Regions from separate parts of the Paenibacillus sp. IHB B 3084 genome, predicted to be linked through region 3. Evidence: riboswitches for the same ligand, from Rfam matches in the RefSeq annotation. Region 3 holds a riboswitch; each other region holds the start of a gene.
What was found. Region 3 has a riboswitch for cobalamin ahead of ASL14_RS13045 (ABC transporter substrate-binding protein). Riboswitches for the same ligand answer to the same signal wherever they lie in the genome.

Region 1 (6,136 bases), 250 kb from region 3:
ACCGAAGCCATCCAGGCTCAAGAACATACCAAGCCGGTTCGTAACCATACAACCTGGCAGCCTAAACAAGCCAGAGTCCAGCAAGGAGAAATGGTAAAAAAGCTCCGAAAGCTGATTCAGGAACATCCCAACCTGCCGCAAAAGGTATATGCCGAAATGCTCGATATCTCACAAGGCCGGGTGTCCCAACTGAAAAAGCTGCTTTAAATTATTCAGTAATTTATTACAAAACATACTCAGATCCAATGGATTGCCATCCTATTGTTTTCTGTCAAATATTCGATCGTCAGGTGTAGAATAAGGAGCGTATTTGTTGATGTGTTCCTAACTTTCACCTGACTTTTTTGTGCGTTCTCCTCCCTATCAGCGTGACAATAATCACATACGCTCCATCCATCCATATATACAATATATAGACTTAAACAATTGGTTAGTACACGATATCGTCAATATATTGTTTTTGGGAGAATAATATATATTTTACTATATGGAGGGTTTTGCGATGAAGGTGTTGGAGGAACATCAATTATATGACATCGGCGAACGGGTCATTGGGGCACAGGATTTGGACATGCTACGGGAGAATGCAAATTTGAATGGAGAATCGTTCAGCGGCAAAATGAGCAAGCTCGGTTCCGAGTATGCCAAGTGGTATGCACGCCTGCGTGTGCTTCCGCCTGAACTGACGGACGCGATTGACCGTGGATATGTATATGTTCACGATTTGGACCAATATGCGCTCGGGACTACGAACTGTATCTTTATTCCTTTTGGTCGCTTGTTGCAAGACGGTTTTAATACAGGCAACGGCTCTGTGCGCACACCGCAAACCATTATGTCTGCTATGGCACTGGTGGCAATCATATTCCAGTCTCAGCAAAACAGCCAATTTGGAGGCGTTTCTGCTAATAAAATAGATTGGGATCTCGCTCCATTCGTGGCCCGGTCTTTCCGGAAGCATCTGCGTAAGGGACTCCGCCTGTTCGGAGAAGAAATAGAGCCCGCTCTGCCTGATGAAGAATTACATATAGCCAACAGCCTATTACATGAGGTCTGCCCTCGTTCATACGCATTCGCACGTGAAGAAACGGAGACGGAGACCCGCCAGGCCGCTGAATCCCTTATTCATAACCTGAATACCATGAGCAGTCGGGCAGGCGGACAAATTCCGTTCACCTCACTGAATTACGGGATGTGTACTTCTGCTGAAGGGCGGCTTGTTACGCAATCATTGCTGGAGGCCACTATTCGTGGCTTGGGCAGCGGGGAAACTCCTATTTTTCCACAGCATATTTTCCAATGCAAAAAGGGAATCAACCAGGCAGAGGGCGACGTCAATTACGATTTGTTCTTGCGGGCGGTAGAATGCTCCAGCAGACGAATGTATCCCAATTTTGTCAATGTGGATGCTACCTTCAACCTGCCCTATTACCGCGCAGATGATCCGGATACCATTATTGCGACGATGGGCTGCCGCACCCGCACCATTGCTGACCGTTTCGGCAGAAACTGTCAGAGCGGCAAGGGTAATCTCTCATTCAATACGATTAATCTGGTGCGTCTTGGCATTGAATACGGCATTTGCACAGGCAAGCGCAAGGCACCTGACCGGGATGGCTTTGATACCAGACTGGAAGAGGTTTTGCGTATTGCCGTGGACGGACTGATCCATCGCTATCATATACAGACCAGCCAGCCGGCCAAGGCCTCAGACTTTATGATGCGCGAAGGGGTATGGGAAGGCGGAGAAAAGCTGGAGCCGGATGAACAGGTAGGTAGCGTACTCAAGCACGGTACGCTTTCCATCGGATTTATCGGGTTAGCTGAGTGCATGAAGGCACTGTACGGCAAACACCACGGGGAGGATGACGCTGTATACCGCGAGGCGCAGCGAATCATAGCTTCCATGCGTGTCTACTGCGATCGGATGAGTGAATTGCATAACCTGAACATTACGCTGTTCGCTACGCCTGCCGAGGGTCTATCCGGTAAATTCACGTTGCTGGATCAGCGGGATTTCGGTGTCATTCCCGGTGTGAATGATCGTGAATATTACACGAATTCTTTTCACATTCCTGTGTATTACACGCTTCCGGCTGCCCGTAAAATCAGCCTCGAAGCCCCATTTCATAACCTGTGCAACGCTGGCGCGATTTCGTACATTGAGCTGGATGGCAATGCGCGGAATAACCCGGAGGCGTTTCTTAAAATTGTACAATATGCGCTTCATCAAAACATTGGGTACTTCTCCATTAATCATCCCGTAGATCGCTGCCCGGAATGCGGCTACGAGGGCATTATCGGGACAAGCTGTCCCCATTGCGGTGCTGATGAGGAACATACGCATTTTCAGCGCTTGCGCCGGGTAACCGGATATCTGACAGGTGATTATACCGTCCGGTTCAACGCCGCAAAACAAGCCGAGGTACGTGACCGGGTGAAGCATCGGTGAATTTATGCGGCTACATTCCGGAATCTCTGAACGAAGGACACGGCCTGCGCACCGTTGTGTTCATTAGCGGTTGCCGCCATGCCTGCCCCGGCTGCTTCAATCCGGCATCCTGGAGCTTCCGTACAGGCGAACCGTTCACACCGGGGCGGCAGCAGGAGGTTATCCGTGACATCGCCGATAATCCATTGCTGGACGGGTTAACTCTTTGCGGAGGAGACCCCTTTTTCTCGGCAGCGGAATGCTCGCAGTTTGTGCGCGACTTCCGCGCAGCCTGCCCTGACCGAACCGTGTGGGCCTATACGGGCTTTGTCTACGAAGAACTACTTACGGATCAGGCCCGGCGGGAGTTGGCACTGCTGTGCGATGTGGTTGTGGATGGTCCCTTTGTAGAACAGCAAAAGGATCTGACCCTTCCCTTCCGAGGCAGCCGCAATCAGCGACTGGTTGATGTGAAGGCCAGCATTCTGGCAGGATCTATCGTTACATTAGCCTGAGGCGATGTTATACTCGCATGAGTTGTTATGCCTTAAGACGAGTCCTTTCCCTATGGGAGGACTTGTCTTTTTTTTGCGTGTAATTGACAAGGGCGATGCTTCAAGGTGCTTCAGATCGGGAACACGGGATAGCGTACTGATGAGCAGAACGCTTTTAATAAACTTGAATGTGCTTCCATGAACTTAATCGTTTCATTGCAGGTTCAAACGGAGTTTCTATTGCGCATCCCGCAAGTTTCACTTATGATGGTGAACAAGTATACGAGTGCATAATTATTCGTCATACCATAATCGCATAGCTTGGAGATAGGTGTCTGTTCTATTCAGTTCAGGCTTAAAAGGGAAGCCGGTGCAAGTCCGGCGCGGTCCCGCCACTGTAAACGGGGAATTTTCAGCTGTTGATACACCCACTGGTCCACAGACCGGGAAGGAGCGCTGAAAGTCATGATTCGTAAGTCAGGAGACCTGCCTATTTCAACAACATCGCAAGTACCTACGGGAGATAGGGAGGTGTTAAGAGCCGTCGCCGAATTTTTATTTTTAAATAACGGAGGCATTCTTTCCCCTATTCATTTTTACCCCGGGGAGGAATGTCTTTTTTTGTACGCAAAAATAAACTGGCTACCAGCCTGGAAGGAAAAGTACATGTCATTTACCGAATTGCCTGAATTGCCTGAATTGCCCGGCTTGATCAGCAGTAACCTGGGATATCCGCGTATCGGCGGGAACCGGGAATGGAAGAAAGCACTGGAACGCTTCTGGAAAGGCAGCATGGATGAAAGTGAACTGCATATCGAGATGAAACGATTGCGGTTGGAGCATCTGAGCAAGCAGCGTGACAAGGGAATTGATCGAATTCCAGTCGGAGACTTTTCCTATTACGATCACATGCTGGATACATCCGTGATGTTCGGTCTGGTGCCGGAACGGTTCAACTACCGTCTCGAGGGACCTGTTACCCTATCCGTCTATTTCGGGATAGCCCGTGGACAAAAGGGTGCCACCGCCAGTGAAATGACCAAATGGCTGAATACCAATTACCATTACATCGTACCGGAATTGGCGAATGCAACCCCGGTGTTCACGGAGAATAAGCCGTTGCAGGCTTATCGTGAAGCGAAACAGGAGTTGGGCATTGAGGGTAAACCCGTCATGATCGGTCCTTATTCGTTCGTTGCCCTGTCCAAAGGCTATGATCGTAAGGATTTGGCCGCCATTGTACGAAGCTTCCTGCCACTGTACGCCCGCGTCCTGTCTGAGCTGGCTGCGGAAGGCGTTCAGTGGGTGCAGGTGGATGAGCCTGTCCTGACCACCTCATTCCCGGCAGAGGATTTGGACATTATTCAGGAGGCTTATGAAGCTTTGGCCGAGGCTGCTCCATCCTTAAATATCGTGCTGCAAACCTACTTTGGCAGTCTGGATCATTATGAGCACCTGTCCACGCTCCCGGTACAGGGATTAGGTATGGATTTTGTACATGATGATGGCGAAAACCTTCAACATGTGCTCCGGCATGGCTTCCCCGCAGGCAAAACGCTGGCCGCTGGTGTTATTGACGGGCGCAATATATGGCGCTCCGATCTGAACGACGTAGCTGTGCTGCTTGGACAGCTGGCGAAACAGACAACCGCCGCCCAGCTCATCGTACAGCCATCATGCAGTCTGCTGCATGTGCCGGTCAGTCTGGAAGCAGAGCATAAGCTGGACCCAGACCTGGTGCAAGCGCTGGCCTTTGCCGATGAAAAGCTGGAAGAAATCGCAGCTTTGACCGCTGCGCTTGGCAAACGCGAACCCTCGGCACTTGCCAAACTTGAGCAGAGTGCGGACGCGGTAGCTCGCTTCAACAGCTCGGCGGCACGAGTACAGACCGCGGCCGATATGGCGGCTCTACTGGCGAAAGAGCCGCAGTCACGCAGCGTTCCCTTCGCTGGGCGTCGTGTGATTCAGCAGGACAAGCTGAAGCTGCCTCCACTGCCTACGACGACGATTGGCAGTTTCCCGCAAACGGCTGAGGTTCGCAAAGCCCGCCTGCACTATCGCAGAGGGGAATGGTCTGCCGAGCAGTACCGGACATTCATTCAGCAGCAAATCAAAGAATGGATTGATATTCAGGAGGACATTGGCATTGATGTGCTCGTACACGGGGAATTTGAGCGAACCGACATGGTTGAGTTTTTTGGCGAAAAGCTGAAAGGCTTTGCCTTTACACAAAACGGGTGGGTGCAGTCCTACGGCTCCCGTTGTGTCAAGCCACCGATTATATACGGAGACGTGTCGTTCGATCAACCGATGACCGTGGAAGAAACGGCCTTCGCCCAATCGTTGACCTCCAAGCCAGTCAAAGGGATGCTGACAGGTCCGGTAACGATTTTAAACTGGTCCTTCGAACGGAATGATATTCCTCGCAGTCAGGTCGCTTTACAGTTAGCACTGGCTCTGCGAGCTGAGGTAGAAGCACTGGAACAAGCGGGGATTGGTATGATTCAGGTGGATGAACCGGCGATCCGTGAAGGGCTTCCGCTGAAAAAGGAACAGCAGCAGGCCTATCTGGAGTGGGCGGTTCAAGCCTTCCTTGTGACCACTGCCACTGTCGAACCCGCCACCCAAATCCATACGCATATGTGCTATTCCGAATTTCAGGATATGATCCAATCCATCTCCGATATGGATGCCGACGTTATTTCTATTGAAACCTCGCGAAGCCACGGAGAACTGATTGTCAGCTTTGAGGATCAGGTGTATGACAAAGGCATTGGTCTGGGCGTATACGATATCCACAGTCCGCGCATTCCCGATGTATCGGAAATGCTGAGTATGATCCAGCGCGCCCTGCGCGTACTGCCTTCCGATTTATTTTGGGTCAATCCAGACTGCGGCCTGAAAACCCGCACCAAGGATGAATCTGTAGCTGCATTGCGGCAAATGGTGCTGGCCGCTCAAGCTGCCAGAGATTCGTTGACTGTATCCAGCTAATTTCTATACCTGTCCCCTTCCTGGCCCCTTTTATCCCTGCAAGCCGGAAGGGGATTCTATTCCAAATCATATAATGTATAAGCTCCTTGAATATGCTCGGGTTGTCCCTGCTTCAGATGCACACCCAAGCCATGCTCTCTATCCCATGAACAGCTAAAATTCAAGTACAGCTCATCCTCTTCTGATGAGTCAGGAACCAGTATAGACACGAGCTGTA
Region 2 (6,136 bases), 1.7 Mb from region 3:
GCACACCACTATCCGGATGAGGCAACATTACAGGCTCAACACCATATACATGGCGAATCCGCTCCTCTGTTAACAGCTCTGATGAAGCTCCTAACCCCTCAACCATTCCGTCCTTGAGCACAAGCAAGTCATCACAAAACTGGGCAGTCAAATTGAGATCATGCAGGACAGAGATAATCGTCACGCCCGTTTCCCGCCGCCATTCCGCCAGCAGCTCCATAAATTCAAGCTGATAGCGTAGATCCAGATAGGTTGTAGGCTCATCCAGCAGCAAAATCTGTGGCTCCTGCACCATCACCTTCGCCAAAGCCACGCGCTGCCGCTGTCCCCCGCTCAAACGGTCTAACGACCTGTCCGCCAAGTCGGTAAGATCCAGCCTCTCCAGCACACGATCCGTAATGATTCCCGGGTCAATCCCTTTTTCCTTATCCACCTTTTCTCTACCAAACCAGTCCTGATGGGGAAAGCGTCCCATTTCCACGACTTCCCTTACCGTGTAACCCACCGGGGGGAGCCCCTCCTGCTGGAGCACAGCTACAAGACGGGAAAGCTCTTTTCTGCCATAGCTAGTGACCTTTTTACCATATACAAGAACGTTTCCCGAAGTCGCGTGATCCACACCGGAAAGCAGATGCAGCAACGTCGACTTTCCACTCCCGTTCGGGCCGATGATGCCCCACCAATCTCCTTCGTCTACGCTCCAGCTTATATTTTTTAACGCATGGAATTCCCCAAAATCACGAGTCAGACTGGCAATCTCCAACGCCCGGACTCGCGATGCCTGTGGTCCACTTGGTTCCTTCACAGCAATCCCCCCTGCGCAGCTTCTTGTTCCGGTACAGGAGATATGCGAAGAACGGTGCACCGACAAAGGCCGTCATGACACCCAGTGGAATTTCGGTCGGAGCCAGTAGCGTACGTGCCGCAGTATCGGCCCAAGCCATGAAAATAGCCCCGCCCAGCGCGGATAACGGAACGATCATCCGATAGTCGGGGCCCGTCACCAGACGGATGATGTGCGGTACAACGAGTCCCACAAAGCCAATCACTCCGCATACCGAGACAGCCGCGGCTGTCAGCAGCGTGGATATGATAAGAACAGATAGCTTCGTTGCATCTACATTAACCCCCATATGAGCCGCCTGACGTTCACCCAAGGCCAGAATGTTCAGCACTCGTGCCCGGTTCCACAGAAACACCAGCCCAATGACCACATAAGGCAAAAGGATGCCTGTATACGACCAGCCGCGCAGACTGAGGCTCCCCATTGTCCAGTACAATATTTCATTAACCGTCTCCTTCGACATGGCTGTCAGAAAAGAAACAACTGCACCCAGAAAAGATTGCATCACCACGCCCGATAAAATAAGGCTTTGCGTCGGAATTTTTGCGCCTTCCCGCGCCAACGTCAGCACCATCCACAACGTCAGCATTCCGGTCGTAAATGCCACCAGCGGCAGTGTCCATACGCCTACAAACGAAAATTGAAGCCCCCAATAAATCAGCACTGCTGCCCCTACCGAAGCACCCGAGGATACCCCCAGCGTGTACGGATCAGCCAGCGGATTGCGCAGCACACCTTGAAATCCGGCTCCCGCCAGCGCAAGCGCTGCGCCTACCAGCATTCCCAGTAAGACACGCGGCAGTCTGATCTTCAAAATAATCTGCTCTGTGGATGGATTCCAATCCGGTGTAAACGTCTCACCTAACCACGGCAGATGGTTGACCAGAATACCCGTGATCTGGCTGACGGGAAGCTTGGCCGAGCCGATGCCGAGACAGAGCAACAGCGTCAGCAGCAATAAGGCAAGACCTGCCCCTCCAAAGCCGATCAGTCTACGAGTCATTTGAAAATTTCAGGATACACGCCCTTGGCCACTTCCTTGAGACCTTCCGTTACACGCGGACCCGGACGACTGATCAGATTATCATCCACGGCAAACACCCGGTTTTGACGAACAGCCGATATTTGATCCCATCCACTACGGGCTTTGATAATATCGCCGAGCGTCTGGCCTGTTTTGTCGTCCTTGACATTTTTGCTGTATAATATTACGTCCGGATTCGCCGCTATAATATTTTCCTCACTGATCTGGTACCAGCCCTTTTGGGTTGCAGCTACATTTTCCCCGCCCGCCAAAGAAATCAGCTCATCCATAAACTCTCCCTTGCCAACCGTCCAGCCGGGTGAAAATTCGACGTATACTCTCAGCTTCTGCCCTTTGCCGATATTTTTAACACCGTCTTTCACTTCCGCAACATCTGCTCTCATCTTGTCGGTTACCGCTCTCGCTTCTTTCTGATGGTCGGTAATTTTCCCATATAGTTCAATGTTAGCCATGACATCTTCAACCGTTTTCGGCTCGGTTTTAAAAATCATGATTCCCAGGTCACGCAGCTTGGTCGTCGCCTGCTCACTGAGCGATATTCCTGCAAAAACGACTTCGGGATTCGCGGCGATGATCGCCTCTTCATTCGGCTTCATAATACCGCCCACTTTGGGCTTCTTCGTAGCCGCTTCCGGGTAATCGGAATAGTCGGATACGCCGACAATTTCCTTATCCAGTCCAATGGCGAACAGCGCCTCGGTTTCAGCCGGGGAGACGGAAACGATTTTGTCCGGCGCTTTTTTGAACGTAAACTCCTGCCCGGTCGCATCCTTAATGGTCAACGGGTAGACCGTTTTGCCCGGAGGCTCCTGAGCGGTTGCTGTCTGTCCCGGTTGCTGTGAGACTTGATCCCCTTTATTTTCAGCGTTCTTTCCGTTAGCTCCACATGCACTCAGCACAACCGCCAAGACCAGAGCCAATAAGCCTGTTGTCCAGACCTTTATTTTATTCCCTGCCATGATTTACACCCCTCCATATAAATTCTTTAAGAGCGTCACTTGAACATCATCCGATATCTGCTAAATCCAGCCTTCTTTTCCTTTCAAAAAACCCCTGCATCCTCAGATAAGGATACAGGGGTCACGTTAGCGCAGCTCATATGCAGGCGGCAGTTTCTTCCGCATGGACAGTCACTGCGAACACGTCATCCTTTCCTCGAAGGACTATGGTGACAGGCGGACGGGCAGGTATCCTGACTTACAGAACCATGCGACAGCCTGTTGCTCCTTCATGTGCTTTGCGGCACATATAGCTGGGCGGGCTGGCATTTTTCCATTTACAGTGGCGGGACCGCGCCGGATTCACACCGGCTTCCCTTTTAACAGCGCACCGGAAAGAACCCGAGGGTTTCATCCCGCTACACCGACCTCGTCTGCTGGATATTTGATGTAGTGTTGGTCAAGCCGTTCTTTTACTTGATGATTATAGGTTAAAAAAGACTGGCTTACAACCCAAACCGCCTGTTCACTTGCCCCTATCTGACCTAAAAAGAAAACACCTCTCCTATCCACTGGTGTCGTTCTCCCAGCCTCAACCGAATCGTAATTGCCGCTCCCGGCTTCGGATTCAGACTCCAAAAATCATGACCCGGTACCAGCATACAAGCCAACTGACGAATCACTCCACCATGCGTGACGACCAGAACAGAAGGTGGGGCATCAGGCATGCCTGTTTTCTGAACATCCATCATTTTACGCCACTCATACAAAGAGTCTAGGAATTCATCGAGGCGGTTCACAAAGTCTGCCCAAGGCTCTCCCCCCGGCGGCGTAATTCGCTGCGGCTCATCAATCCACGCTCGATACAACGCCACATCCTTGAGCATGTCATACGTTTTTCCATCCCATTCCCCAAAATGAAGCTCTCTCAGATGTGGTTCCATGATGGCAGACCTAGCGGAACTATTAGATAGGAAACGTTCAGACTCCCATTTGGATGTCAGCTCCAACCGTGATTCCGGTTTCAATTCGAAGTGGGTTCCCTCTCCAAGCTCTGGTCCCAGTTCCGATTCCGGCAAAATGATCTGCAAGGTCTGACGACAACGTATCAAGTCACTGCAATAGATTCGGGCAAAGGAATGCATCTGTAATTTTTCCCGCAAAGGCTCTAATTCTTGCTCTGCTCCCGGTAGCAATCCCAGATCGGAGTGCCCCAGGTATCGACGTTCCCTGTTCCATAAGGTTGTGCCGTGCCGCACCAGCACAAGTTCCAAGTCCCACTGCTGATGTTCTGTAAAATAATGCTTCAAGGTCATATCGCTTCCTGCTCTATAGGCAGCATTCGGTGTGTCACGCTTCACTGTATCCACCCCAGTGCATAGCATCCGGCGGACACGAACAGACACAATCCCGCAAACATGCTGGACACGGCAAACATCAGCCGGATCGTATGCCGGATATCATCCGGCTCCATCGGTCGCACCAGCTCTCCCATATATGCGCGAAAGGAGCGCACGCTATGATATACATTATAGCCTCCGAGGCGAATCCCCAGTGCACCCGCAACTGCTGATTCCGGAAAGCCGCTGTTTGGACTGGGATGCAGCCGCGCATCTCGCCTTACCATACGCCAGCTACGTCCAGCATCATGCCCATAAACCCACGCTGTTACTACCAGCATACCCGCTGTCAGGCGTGCCGGAATGTAATTAGCGGCATCATCCAGACGTGCCGAGGCCCAGCCCAAATGCAGATACTTTTCATTTTTGTAGCCAACCATGGAATCGAGGGTATTCACGGCACGATAAGCCAGCGCTAATGGTGCTCCCCCGATCAGGGCATAAAAAAGCGGGGAAATAATCGCGTCCACGATATTTTCAGCCACCGTTTCGACGGTACCGCGCACAATCTCAGGCTCATCGAGCTGCTGCGTATCCCGCCCGACGATCATTCCCAGCTCCCGGCGTGCCGCAGGCAGATCACCCGCCTTTAATTCGCGATACACTGCCATTCCGGCGTCCTTTAGTCCTTTGGAAGCAATCGTGGTGGCGATCAGCACAATTTCCGCGCCGACAGACAGCCACGGATGAATCCAGGCGAGCAAGCGCAGTAACGTCCAGCCAAGCGCGAAGGAGCCGCCCACCACAATCAGTGGCAGCAGCAAGCCAGCGCGTTTCAAACCACGGTCACTGTGAACCCGGCGGCGAATTGCCCTTTCCAAGGCAGAAATGGCATGTCCCATGCCGATGACCGGATGTGGCAACCACCTCGGATCGCCGATCAGCCTGTCCAGAAGATATGCAGCCATCATGATCAAGCTAACTGTCACGCCGCCGTTCCTCCTCCAGCACTTCACCCAATACAGACAGTAGCATGCCGTTGGCTTCCGTGTCCTTGACTGCAATTCGAAAATGGCTCGTCGTTAGCCCCGGGTACATGGCACAACTACGTATAAGAATCCCGCGCTGTCCAAGCGCCTGTTGAATGGCCGATGCGCTCCACGTCCCCGGCGCCCGTGCCAGCACGTAATTCGCTTCACCGGGGATGACACCGCAACCCCATTCCGCCAAAGCGGTCAGCAGACGGCTACGCTCCGTAGCAATCAGCTCCTGCGTGCGGCGCTCGTACGCCTCACCGCTCCGCAAACACGCCTCTCCGGCCAGCAACGCCAGTCCGTTCACGCTCCAGGTCACCTGCTTGGCCGTCATTCGCCGGATGTAGTCCGGATGAGCAATCGCATAGCCCAAGCGCAAGCCCGGAATCGCATAAAATTTCGTCATCGACCGGATCAAAATCACATGGGGATACCGATCCAGCACAGGCAATAGTGAAATTTGCCGCTCCTGCGGGATAAAATCAATAAACGCTTCATCCACCACCAGCACGGTGTCCGTTTTCCCCGCCGTCTCTGCCAGCTCGCGCAGCTCCTGATCGCCGTATTGCACACCGTTCGGATTATTCGGCTGACCGAGAAACAGAACATCCACCTGCTCCATGAGCTGGATTATGTCTTCCACGTCCGCCTTCCATTGAAGCGAGGCCTTGCCGTACACCCTGCTTACCTCGGCTCCAAATTTGCCTGCCAGCTCGGCATATTCCGAAAAGCACGGCTCCACCGTGCCCACACGCTTGGGAGCCAGTCCCAGTAACAGCAACGCCATGCTCTCAGCCGCACCGTTTCCGATACTCAGCGACTCTGGTGGAACATGAAGTCGCCGCGCCAGCATATTTTTAAAATTCCGGTGTCCGGGGTCTGGATAGCGAACCACAGTGTCCAACGCGCTTTGTAGCACCTCAAGCACCTCCGGT
Region 3 (6,136 bases):
GCTTCACTTGAGAAACAACTCAAGGGAGCCTGTCCTTTTTTGGTTTTGGCAGGTTTATTCTATTTTAAAGTAAAGAAGGAGCGATACCCGCATCATGAAAGTTTTGGAGGAACGTATTCGTCAAGAGGGACAGATTTTATCCGACACGGTATTAAAGGTAGATTCATTTTTGAATCATCAGGTAGATACAGCATTGGCGCTGGAGATTGGTAAGGAGTTCGCACGTCTTTTTGGCGGTGCTCCCATTACGAAGGTGCTTACGATTGAAGCAAGTGGTATTCAGTTTGCCATGGCTACAGCCATTGCATTGGGTGTTCCGTTCATCTACGCGAAGAAAAAGAAGGCAATCACGCTGAACGAGCAGGTATACTTCGCTGAGGTTCACTCGTTTACACGGCAGGAAACCTATCAGGTAAGTATTTCCCAAAAATATCTCGATGCCAGCGACCATGTGCTGATCGTGGATGACTTTCTGGCGACCGGTGCAGCATTGGTCGGACTTACAGATATTGTGAAGGAAGCAGGAGCGGAGCTGGCCGGGGTTGGCTGCGTGATCGAAAAGAGCTTTCAGGAAGGCCGTGGACTGCTGGAACAAAGAGGCATCGCCGTACGCTCTCTTGCACGTATCGCATCCATGGCACCGGGCGAGGTTCATTTTATAGAAGAAGCGGGTGCGGTAATTCCTTCCGTTAAGGAGAATGTGGGATGTTAAGCAAACAAAAGTTATTCGCGCTGGGCTTCCAGCATGTGATGGCGATGTACGCTGGAGCGATTGCCGTACCTCTCATTGTAGGGGGAGCATTGCACCTGACGCCAGCCCAGATGGCCTATCTGGTGGCTGCCGATTTGTTCACTTGCGGGATTGCTACGTTATTACAGATTATGGGCACGCGGTTTTTCGGCAGTAGATTGCCTGTCATCCTGGGCTGTACGTTTACGGCGGTGGGTCCGATTATCGCGATTGCGTCGACCTCGAATTTGGCAACCGCGTACGGAGCCATTATTTTATCAGGTATATTCGTGGTGCTCGCGGCACCGTTGTATGGCAAGCTGCTACGCTTTTTCCCGACGGTGGTTACGGGTTCGGTTGTTACGATTATCGGCCTGTCCCTCATTCCGGTGGCGATGAATAACGTAGCAGGGGGTCAGGGTAGCGCGGATTTTGGACAGCCGCGTAATTTGTTGCTGGCGTTAGTTACTTTGCTGGTTATTTTGCTTGTGAATCGGTTGGCAAAAGGCTTTTTGCGCTCGATTTCCGTGCTCATCGGTCTGTTTGCGGGTACGGTGGTTGCTTATGCGATGGGAATGGTACATTTTGCTCCAGTGGCGCAAGCGTCTTGGGTGAGTGTTGCGCAGCCGTTTTATTTTGGTAAGCCTGAGTTTAGCATTATGGCAGTATGTACGATGATTATCGTTAACATTGTCAGCATGGTCGAGTCTACGGGCGTTTATTTGGCAGTAGGCAAGGCGATTGATCAAAAGGTAGAGCAGAAGCAAATCGTCAATGGTCTGCGTTCCGAAGGACTTGCGATTATGCTTGGTGGTATTTTTAATGCGTTTCCTTACACGGCTTTCTCGCAAAATGTAGGTCTGATTTCGCTGACACGCGTCAAGTCGCGGAACGTTATTTTTGCTGCGGGTGGTATTATGGTTGTTCTTGGTCTGTTGCCCAAGCTGGCTGCCTTAACGACAGTGATTCCTAATGCTGTGCTGGGCGGGGCGATGATCGTTATGTTCGGTTCGGTTGCTGCGTCGGGCATGTCTATTTTGTCAGAAGTGGACTTGCGGAAGGAAAGCAATCTGCTGATCGCGGCATGTAGCATTGCGGTGGGCCTCGGCTCTGCCGTGCTGCCCCAAATGTTCGACCAACTGCCGAGCTTTGCCAAAATGCTGCTGCAAAACGGCATCGTATCCGGCTCGATCACGGCGATTGTCTTGAACATCGTTTTAACGAAAAAACAAGCCGAATCGGTCAAAGGTGTGACAGTGTCGGAGGTTCCGCAGAAGGTTTGATAATTAGGATTAGATAAAGACAGCCGGAGAGAGGTCGTAAGCCTCTTTTTCCGGCTTTTTGGCATAGAGTTATTGATAAAGCCCTCTTTCTGTATGAAGAAGGGAATTTGAGATTCTATTAGAAGAATTTGCTAGAGTGGTAGGCAGAGGCGTGGTACGGAAGTTTCGGAACAAGCGAAAACCCACCGCGTAATTAGGTTGGCCCCTAACGGTGGGTTTCGTTTGCATTAACATTCAGTTATGCAGCGCGCCGTGGTGGTGATCCACAGCCTTTCAAGTCCTAAGAGTCTTTGCCGTTGGTAGCGGCGAAGACTCTTTTTAGTATACGGACACGATGGGTATCTCTATACCTAATTTTATCACGTCCATTGCGTGCATGCAACGCAAAGTCATAGCCTTGATTCTCGCCGTATCGTTCAAATTTAAATTATTATGCGACATTTGTTGACAAGCCTGTAACAACAAAATAAGATAGTCCTAAATCGTAATGAAAAAGAATAAAGGAAGAAAACAGGTGTGAGCCGGACTTTCTATCTACAGGGTTTCGTTGAGATCATGTAGATGGCTGTTGTACGTGCTCACTTAAAAGGGAAGTTCGGTAGATTCCGACACGGACCCGCCACTGTATACAGGCATCAGCAGGGAATTGCTGTAGCTTTCGGAATAGCCACTGGAACTGTGAAGAACCGGGAAGGCCTGAAAGATACGCCTGAAGTCAGGAGACCTGCCTGTTTTAACATCACTGTCAGACCCACGGGATGCTGGGGAGGTGGTTGGGCGTGCTGCTTACGGAATGTCTGAAACCGATCCGATCCCTTCTATGATTAGAGGTGCTTTGAGGTGAGCTTTGGCATTTTATAATGAAAGCATTTCTGACTGCTGATCAGGCGGTCGGGGATGCTTTTTTTTGCGTTAGGTATTTGTGAATGACAAGATAGAGGGGGATAAATAAGATGATAAGCAATCGTAAAAAGCGTTCATGGTCCATATGCACAGGGGTGATGCTGCTACTGGCAGTTATGGCTCTTGCGGGATGCTCCACAACTAATAAGACGGCGGACAGCTCCGACAAGGGCGAAAACACATCCGCACAACAGTCCACAACGGACAAAAAGCTGGTGATGGCGTATACGTGGAAGCCGTCAGGCGTTGACCCGCATGGCGATAATAGCTGGGATGTTATGCGTTCTGGCGCAGGCGAGACACTTGTCCGTTTGAATGAAAAGCTGGAGCCTGAGGCTTGGCTGGCCAAGGAATGGAAGCAGGATAGCCCCACAGTCTGGACGTTCAGCTTGCAGGATAAGGTCACTTTTCATAACGGAAAGAGTATGGACGCGGAAAGTGTAAAAACTTCCCTGCTGCGCTCCATTATGAAAAGCCATCTGGCGAAGGATTTGCTAGATGTAAAGTCAATTGACGTAACCGGGCCGCTGGCGTTGAAAATTACGACAAACCAGCCGAATGCGGCGCTGGTGTCCAATCTGGCTGATCCGTCGACGATTGTGCTGGATGTAGCGTCCATAAAGGATGAGCAGAGCTACCCTGCGATGACAGGTGCTTTTAAAATTAAAGCGTTCAACAAGGATCAATCCTTGGTCGTAGAGCGTTATGACGGATATTGGGGCGAGAAGGCCCGGCTGGCTGAAGCAACGATGAAGTTCATTACGGACGGCAATTCGCGCCTGCTGGCGCTGCAATCCGGCGAAGTAGATGTAGCGACCGATATTCCGGTGGATAACGCGGAGGTATTGAAAAAGAACGATAAGCTGCAAGTGCTGTCGGCTCCCTCTTTGCGCACCCATATGATCGTGTATAACATGGAGTCGTCTCTGTTCAAGGATGCCGCGAACCGCAAAGTAGTGGACAGCTTGATACCACGTGCATCCATTGTGAGTGCGATCATGAGAGGCTATGGTACGGAGGCAAGCAGCCCATTCCCGAGCATTCTCCCCTTCGGTAAGGTCGAGCGTAAAGCGCTGGACGGAACGCCCGAGCAGCTATTGACGAAGGATGGCTGGAAGAAGGATGCCCAAGGCACATGGACCAAGCAAGGCAAGCCGTTCGAAGTTACGTTGCTGACCTTTCCTCAACGTCCAGAGCTTTCGGTGATGGCTGAGGTGATTCAGAGCCAACTGCTGAAGGAGGGCATCCAGGTGAAGATTCGCAAGGTGGAAAATATCGACGAGGCACTGACCAAAAACGATTGGGATTTTGCCATGTACAGCATGCTGACTGCCCATACGGGGGAGCCGCAATATTTTATGGACATGTTTTATTCCTCTAAAAGCGAAGCCAATGTAAGCCGTTATAGTTCCAAACCGCTGGAGAACCTTCTTGGCAGCTTGAAGCTGGCGAAGGATACAGCGCAACGTAATGCTGTGACACTGCAAGCGCTGGATATCATTAATACGGATTTGCCGCAGTCGTTCATTGTTCATCCGGACAATGTATTTGGGGCGAAAAAAGGGGTGAAGGGCTTCACGCCGCATCCGATTGAGTATTACTACATTACGGCGCAATCCGATATTGCGGAATAACGGGCTGCATACCCTATGATTCGTTTTATTCTGGAACGTGTGGCGCAACTGGTCATCATTGTGTTTGTTGTATCCACGCTGACGTTTGTGCTGATGAGGCTGGCTCCCGGCGACCCTGCTACCATTCTGCTCACCGCGCATAATGTGCCTGCCTCTGAGGAGGCGTTGACGGCGCTGCGTAAGGAGCTGGGCTTGAGCGAGCCGCTGCATATTCAGTATGTGAACTGGCTGCGGGATGTGTTCACAGGGCACTGGGGCACCTCCTATGTATCCAAGGAGTCGGTGCTAACCGAACTGTGGAACAGACTGCCCGCTACTGTGGAGCTGGCTTCGGCGGGCTTTGCCGTCATGACGGTCCTGACTCTTGGAATGGGACTGGCCGCCTCAGTAAAATCCAGTGGTTGGCTCGATCGTCTGGGAAGGCTGTTTGCACTGCTGGGATCGTCCATTCCCTCTTTTTGGCTTGGCTTTCTGCTGATTTACCTGTTCTCCGTCTGTTTGGGCTGGCTCCCGTCCATGGGTCGTGAGGATTGGACTCATTTGGTACTGCCAGCGCTGACCCTTGGGGCAGGTTTGGGGGCTGTGCAAGCCCGTGTGCTGCGTGCCCAAATGCTGGAGCTGGGTGACCGGAATTTTGTGAAGGCGGCGAAGGCCCGAGGCTTTTCCCGCAAGCATATTCTGTTTTTTGAGATATTCAGGCATGCGATTTTGCCGATCATTACGCTGTTAGGCACAAATTTGTCATTTATGCTGGCGGGTAATGTCATTGTAGAGACGATTTTTTCATGGCCGGGTTTGGGCAAGTATTTTATAGATGCGATTACGCAGCGGGATTATCCGGTGATCCAGGGGTATGTCATTTTTGCTGCATTTTTAATCGTAGGTGTTCAGTGTTTGGTGGATGTGGTTCAAGCGGCTGTAGATCCGAGGTTGCGTTTGCGTTAGGGGAGGAAGTTGAAAATGAAAAACATGCGGCTGTCCTTCAAAGGGAGCTTGCTGACGGGAGGCGTAATGCTGGGCCTGATCGTATTGCTCGGGCTACTTGCTCCATGGGTTGCCCCTCATGATCCTCTCAATGTCGATCTCCTGAAGCGCTTGGAGCCGCCCAGCCGGGAATATCCTTTGGGTACAGACCATTTGGGGCGAGATGTGCTGTCGCGCCTGATTTACGGGATTCGGACCAGCGTACTGATTGCTTGTGCGATTACAGTGACCACCTTGTGTATCAGTTTGCCGATAGGCTTGCTCATTGGCTATGTACGCGGGCGTGTGGACCAGTTAGTCATGCGCGCCATTGATGGCGTGCTGGCTTTTCCCGATATCATTTTGACGGTGGCGATTGTGGGTATCTTGGGTCCGGGCTTTGTAAACATGACCTTAGCGATTATTGCGGTACGGTGGGCGGGATATGTTCGGTATATTCGCACCCTTGTTCAAAAAGCCTGTCAGGAGGACTATGTCCGATATGCCCGTTTATCCGGTAATTCACATGTGCGCGTGCTGAGACGTTATGTGTTGCCGCAGGTACTGCCACAGCTGCTTGTGTACGCGGTCTGGGACATTGGACGAGTCGTGCTTATGGTTGC
Region 4 (6,136 bases), 280 kb from region 3:
ATACCGGCTGGAACCGCAACCGGACGGGCCTCTTTCAAGCGGCTTTGCAGAATACTGACAATTTTTCGTGAACGCCAATCGGACGTCCGTATACAAATTCCACCTGCGGATATTTCGCCTTTGCCCGGTCAATCGCCATCGGAATATCAATTTTGGCATGTACCGCTGCGAACAAAATAATCGGAATAAGAACGACACGCGTCGCCCCTTTTTCCACACATGTCTGCACTCCTTCGGCAATGCCGGGACGTGCCAACTCCAGGAAACAGGTTTCCACGCACATATCCGGTACCCGATCTGCCACCGCCTGTGCAAATTCCATCAGCTCCTGATTCCCCTCCGGGTCCCGACTTCCATGTCCAACCAACAATATTGCATTCACTGCTGTATTTTCCTCCTCATCAAAATAGGGATGACCTGCAAGACGCCCTATTTTATCTATATGCTTACATCCATAAAAACAGGCTTTCTAGCCCATTAATCGCCACAGACGGCATTCACTTCCACTATTGCAGGCGCATCTTCATGCCGAAAACCCGCTACCACGCCCACACGCTTGAAAAATTTATGAAAACGCTCGTTCGGATGCCCTTTTTCCTTATATTCAGCGATGACATTCTCAACGATATCCGTAATCTGATCCCCCGGAATGCCCTCTGCCACAGGTTGAGCGGCATGAGCGTTGCGTCCGAATTTTTTGCCGCCGAGGAACAGATCATATCCTCCCTTGCGGTACACAATCCCGATATCCTCCAGCACCGCTCCATAGCAGGCCATACCGCAGCCGTTCAAAGCAATGCTCGTTTCCTTGGGTGCCTGCAATCCGCCCAGTACAACCTGTAGATGCTCCGCCACAGGCACAGCGTCATCCTTCTCCATATTGCAGAAGTCGCACGCCTTCATCTTAAACACATCGCCAATCGGCATCACGATGAATCGTTCATCCCGTAGCCGCCCTACCAGCTCCTCCGGGTCCGCGCACGGCACGCGCAGCACGATCTGGTGATCCGGCGTGTACTCCAGCTCGCCTTCATCACCCGCTACCTCGGCGAGCAGCGCCATCTGGCGAGCGGTGAACTTCTTGTTTCCCACGCCGGGGGAAACGCCCACCTCAAACAGCGCAGGCTTGCCAAAGCTGCCTGTCGCTGTCCCGGCCGTAGCCACCGCTCCGGCCACGGCTGCCGTTCCGGCGACGCTCACGGCGGGCGCTTGCCCGTTCCAGCGCGCGCTCGCTTCGCCCGGCAGCTTGCCGCCCGCAGCGAGGCGGCTCAGCGCCTCCGCTGCCAGCGATGCCGGGGCCGCCCCGGCTTGCGCCGAAGGCGCGGCCTGCACGGCAGCCACCGCTTGCGGGCGTGCCTGCGTGGCAACCGCAGCAGCACCGCTCGCGGAAGGCGCGGGCGCGGTCCCGCCAGCTCCCGCAGGGGCTGGCACTGCGGGTGCTGCGCCTGTCTGCGACGCATTCAGCGCGCGATCCTCTTCCGCACCCAGCGACCACGGCTCCGCTTCCGTGCGGAGCCGCTGATGCGGCTTGAGCGCCTGCTCGGTCGCACCCAACGTATACTTGCGCTGATACCCGCGCGGCGTCACGATCAGACCGTCATACACCATCGTCGAAGAATTGCCGATGATGACGGTCGTCAGCATACCGATATCATGGTTGAGCATGTTCTCCAGCGTCGTCACAATTACTTGCTGACGGTCGCGATAAGCACTCTTGACCAGCCCTACCGGAGTCTGCGGATCACGGTAGCGCAGCAAAATGGACTGCGTCTCAACTATCTGGCGTGTACGCCGACCACTGCGCGGATTGTACAGTGCAATGACAAAATCCGCCGAAGCTGCCGCTTCTACACGTTTCACAATCGTTTCCCAAGGGGTCAAATGGTCACTCAGACTGATCGTGCATGCATCATGCATGACGGGCGCACCCAACAGCGAAGCACAGGACTGAATCGCCGATATTCCCGGCACGACTTCTACCTCAACCCCGTCCTCACGGCGCCAGCCCTTTTGCATCAGCACTTCGTACACTAGCCCGGCCATGCCATATACGCCTGCGTCTCCACTGGAAATGACGGCTACCTTCTTGCCCATCTCCGCCTGTCGAACCGCCTCCTGCGCACGGCTCACTTCCTCTGTCATGCCTGTGCGCACAATCTCCTGTCCGTTCAACAACGGGCGGATCAGATCTACATAGGTGTTGTAACCGATAATGACCTCACTCTCGGCCAGCGCGTCCAGCGCCCGTTTGGTGATATGTTCCATATCCCCCGGTCCGAATCCAATCACGAGCAATTTTCCTAATGGGCTCATCGTTATCCTCCTTCTTAAATCTATGCTATGTTTTCCACACTTCTATCTATTTCACTTATATATGGACATCCTGTAACTAAAAAAAACCCATCCTGCCCGGATGGGTTTCCTATGTACGCATCGTATCATCAGACGGACACAGCATAAGAAGACACTTCTTGTCTTCCGCCATCGTGCCGTTGCTTTCCATCTGCCTGTTCACGCTTGAAATGCTTCTGCATGTTCAGCTCCACGCAAACCTGCAACCAACATGGAAAAAGCAGCGTGCGCCTGATTTCCTGATTTCGTACACCCATCCTCTCCGCGAAGGTTAACGGTGCATACAGATCAAGGTAGGTCTCCTGGCTCGGCATCAACAGATTTTTTCGTCTTCCCCGTTTTCTCACGAGTGACGTCTGAAAAAATCCTCTTCCTTACAGTGGCGGGACCGCTCGGGACTTGCACCCGATTCCCTGTTACCCTTCGCTATCACAAAGGCACCTTGTCTGTCCGCTATTTGATTATGGGTCTTATCATAACCTTGGCTCAATCAGTTGTGCAAGCATGAAAAACGCTTTATTTCAAGTTCTCTGCCTTATTTTTTAACATATGCAACAATTCGTCCGGGTCCGCAGAGATACTCAGCAGCGTTGGATGGTCAACTCCGGTAAATCCCTCGCGCACACTATGACGCACCATTTCCGCCAACGGGTCAAAATATCCGTTCACATTCAGCAGCCCGATGGGCTTGCGATGAATGCCGATTTGCGCCCAGCACAGCACCTCGAACAGCTCTTCAAATGTTCCCAATCCCCCCGGAAGGGCAATAAAGGCATCCGCCATTTCGCTCATGACCGCTTTGCGTTCATGCATGCTTGCCACCTCAATAAATTCGGTGACTCCCCGGTGAATAATCTCTGCATCGAATAACAGGGTCGGCATAATCCCGGTGACCTGACCGCCCCCGGCCAGCATCGCATCTGCGACCTCACCCATCAGCCCCTTGCTGGAGCCTCCATAGATCAGACGAACATGATGTCGGGCCATAGCCTCTCCAAGCTTGCCTGCCTCCTGAAGATATACCGATGAATGTCCGGGTCTGGACCCGGCAAATACACAAATGGAATTCATAATGTCTCAGCTCCTGTTCTGGTATCCCGCATCGAGGCTTTTTCATTATATTAAATAAATATTTTCGTTATAACAAAAACTTCTGTCGATGCATTTCCAACAAAAAAAGATAAAGACCCTGTAGGCCCTTATCTTTATTTTACCCTTTATCACAAGGATATAGGTTAGTTTTCAGTTCACAACTTCAAGACCGTAGCCGTGCACCGAGGCGCTATGCTCAAAATATCTTCCCAGCTCCACCATCATCGCGCCCATTCGTTCCTCCACTGGAAACACGATCCGTTCAATACCTTCCTCCAAAATGGACTGCGCCGTCACCTTGCCTACCGACACAGCGATCACATCATGGCGAAAAGCTTCCAGCACGTCTTCCATCTGCTTCTGTTCCCTCGCATATTGGCACAAAAAGCGGATTTGCGGACCACTGGTGAACGTAACTGCATCAACATTACGATTTACGATATCCGCTAGCAGTGCTTGCAAATTCGCTTCCTCGGGTGGAATATGCTTATAAGGGAGCACCTGCCGGGTAACTGCCCCCTGCTCGTCCAGCCATTTCACCAGCCGTGGGGTCGGATCACCATGCAACTGCAACAGCACTTCCTTCCCCTTCAGATCATACGGCGCAAAAGCACGCGTCAACCCGTCCAAACTTCCATCCTCGTCCCGTACATCTGGTATGAAGCCACGCTTTTTGAGTCCATTGACCGTCTTGTAGCCGCGCGCCGCAATGTTCGAGGATTGCAGCAGCTCCATAATCTGCTCCGCCACGCCCATATCCTCCGCCATATCGAACAGCGCGTCCAGCCCCATACCTGTCGTAAAAATGTTCCAGTCCGGCGGCTGCTTCACCCACGATACAACCGCATTGCGCAGCTCAATATCATCCAGAAAAACCGTACCCTGGGCCGGACGCTGCACTGGCTCGCCTCCCATTTTTGCAACCAGCAATGCCATTTCGTCTGCTTTACGGGGACCGGCAAGGGCAACTCTCTTGCCTGCCATGCGTTGTGCCATCCTGTTCCCTCCCTTGTAGAAATCGAAGTCATAATCCTTTCTACCAAGTATACAATTAGAGGGCTGAAAGACAAATAAGAATTCTTTTTCCAATGAATATAGTAAACTTATAAGTTAGCTTGTCCTGTTCTGCCTGCCTGTTGGCTTTCTTGCTGGCTCGTGCTATCCTGCTGACTCACACTATCCTGCTTCTCTCCAGATGGCTTAGGATATTTGCTATCTTCTTTAGGCTTGGATCGGAGCAGCAGCCATAGCACAAAAGGCATGAAAACAAAGAAAATAACCATTACCATCGTCCATTCCCGGCTGAAATCATAAATTTGGACGATATTAGAGAACAGCATAAAGGAACAGACATAACCCAACAAGCCTACGGGCCAAACCATCAGACTCCCCCGTGTGTGGGCAAACATGCGCTTTACCGCCAAACTGGTTACATACAGATCAACACCAATCTTTGTAAGCAGGGTTGGTACAGTCAGTGCAGCCACAAACAAGTCGAACCGATCCAGAAAGTCGGTTAACTGCAATTGACGCGCCAGTTCATACGATGGATAAAACAGCCGCGACAAGATGGGAATACCGATAACCAGCTCCGACAGCAGCACCATGATAATGATAAAAACGGTTCCGGTCAAATGTCCAAGCCACGCACTCCGGGGACCATAGCTTTTTCCCGAAATCACAAAAGGCAACATCATAATATCTGCCATATATCCGAGCATACGCCAGCTACCTTTGATAACTCCACTTACATCCGGGTGCAAAATCGGTCTCAGTTCCGAAAAATCCATACTACGCCCGAAAAAGAGCGGCATCGTCAGAATCGTCAGAATCGACAACGGTACAAAAATCTCCGCCATATTCACAATGGTGCTTATACCGCCCTTGGCCATGAACGTTAAGGTCAGCAGCATAATAAGGGATATGACAACAATCGGAGTCAGCGGCAAAAGTACAATTTCCACCAGATCAGTAATAATTCTCATATCTCGTGCAAAAATGATCAGAAATAAAACAATATAAACCACAAGTAGCATACGCCCTAGCACGGGGTGAGAACTGACTATGGCCTGTAGCAGATCCTGATCCGGAAAACGCCGCTTAAGCTTCAACATCGCCCAGATCGGCAAGCATATTACGATGGCAGCAATCGCACAGGTCCAATAGGCATGCTGATGCGCGTAATCTGCTGCCTGCGTCGGAGCATGCACAATGGTAATACTGACCTCCATCAACATACCAAGCAGCACGATTTGTCTGGTTGTGAACTGTTTCATACAGGAGACCTCCTTTTTCCCACAGGCATCTTGCGCTCGTTACAACGCAGGAGGGAGCCACATATCAATAAAACGGCTTAGCCATGTGGCCACATAAACGGAACTCTTTGTCGAGGTTCCGTAGATCCAGAGACCCATGCTAATGACATACAATACGCGTGAGACCCAGCGATTGACGGCAGGTGCAGCTTTCAGACTTTTGCGTTCAATCAGATACATGAACAGCATAACCAGCACCAAGGGTAACAAAAATACTTTATTCATTCTGGATTTGCTCCTTTTTGATCCCGAATGGTTTGGTGATCGCACCGATATTCTCAATATGCACGATCGGGTTTATGGTGACCTCCACCTTGGGATACAATTGCTCCCATCGAGGTTTAATCCGTTTCCATTCATCTGGACGACTCATAATG

Region 1: linked by a shared signal. The riboswitch ahead of metE (5-methyltetrahydropteroyltriglutamate--homocysteine S-methyltransferase) and the one ahead of ASL14_RS13045 (ABC transporter substrate-binding protein) in region 3 are both predicted to bind cobalamin.
Region 2: linked by a shared signal. The riboswitch ahead of ASL14_RS04895 (ABC transporter substrate-binding protein) and the one ahead of ASL14_RS13045 (ABC transporter substrate-binding protein) in region 3 are both predicted to bind cobalamin.
Region 4: linked by a shared signal. The riboswitch ahead of cobJ (precorrin-3B C(17)-methyltransferase) and the one ahead of ASL14_RS13045 (ABC transporter substrate-binding protein) in region 3 are both predicted to bind cobalamin.

Annotation. Positions count from the first base shown of each region.
Region 1 is NZ_CP013203.1:3,022,144-3,028,279, reverse strand. Features, by position in the region: gene ASL14_RS14220 (AbrB/MazE/SpoVT family DNA-binding domain-containing protein) at 1-207, shown strand, start outside; gene ASL14_RS14215 (anaerobic ribonucleoside triphosphate reductase) at 503-2,452, shown strand; gene nrdG (anaerobic ribonucleoside-triphosphate reductase activating protein) at 2,449-2,946, shown strand; cobalamin riboswitch at 3,238-3,433, shown strand; gene metE (5-methyltetrahydropteroyltriglutamate--homocysteine S-methyltransferase) at 3,592-5,919, shown strand; gene ASL14_RS14200 (DUF6985 domain-containing protein) at 5,976-6,136, opposite strand, start outside.
Region 2 is NZ_CP013203.1:1,048,405-1,054,540, forward strand. Features, by position in the region: gene ASL14_RS04885 (ABC transporter ATP-binding protein) at 1-805, opposite strand, end outside; partial or broken gene ASL14_RS04890 (FecCD family ABC transporter permease) at 810-1,847, opposite strand; gene ASL14_RS04895 (ABC transporter substrate-binding protein) at 1,844-2,848, opposite strand; cobalamin riboswitch at 3,055-3,248, opposite strand; gene ASL14_RS04900 (histidine phosphatase family protein) at 3,373-4,143, opposite strand; gene cbiB (adenosylcobinamide-phosphate synthase CbiB) at 4,185-5,156, opposite strand; gene cobD (threonine-phosphate decarboxylase CobD) at 5,146-6,136, opposite strand, start outside.
Region 3 is NZ_CP013203.1:2,774,511-2,780,646, forward strand. Features, by position in the region: gene ASL14_RS13035 (xanthine phosphoribosyltransferase) at 95-712, shown strand; gene ASL14_RS13040 (nucleobase:cation symporter-2 family protein) at 706-2,013, shown strand; cobalamin riboswitch at 2,556-2,759, shown strand; gene ASL14_RS13045 (ABC transporter substrate-binding protein) at 2,967-4,550, shown strand; gene nikB (nickel ABC transporter permease) at 4,566-5,495, shown strand; gene nikC (nickel transporter permease) at 5,511-6,136, shown strand, end outside.
Region 4 is NZ_CP013203.1:3,057,760-3,063,895, reverse strand. Features, by position in the region: partial or broken gene ASL14_RS14400 (sirohydrochlorin chelatase) at 1-382, opposite strand, end outside; gene cobJ (precorrin-3B C(17)-methyltransferase) at 478-2,313, opposite strand; gene ASL14_RS27170 (hypothetical protein) at 2,442-2,669, opposite strand; cobalamin riboswitch at 2,628-2,811, opposite strand; gene ASL14_RS14390 (LOG family protein) at 2,869-3,423, opposite strand; gene ASL14_RS14385 (uroporphyrinogen-III synthase) at 3,595-4,440, opposite strand; gene ASL14_RS14380 (GerAB/ArcD/ProY family transporter) at 4,548-5,720, opposite strand; gene ASL14_RS14375 (hypothetical protein) at 5,760-5,984, opposite strand; partial or broken gene ASL14_RS14370 (Ger(x)C family spore germination protein) at 5,977-6,136, opposite strand, start outside.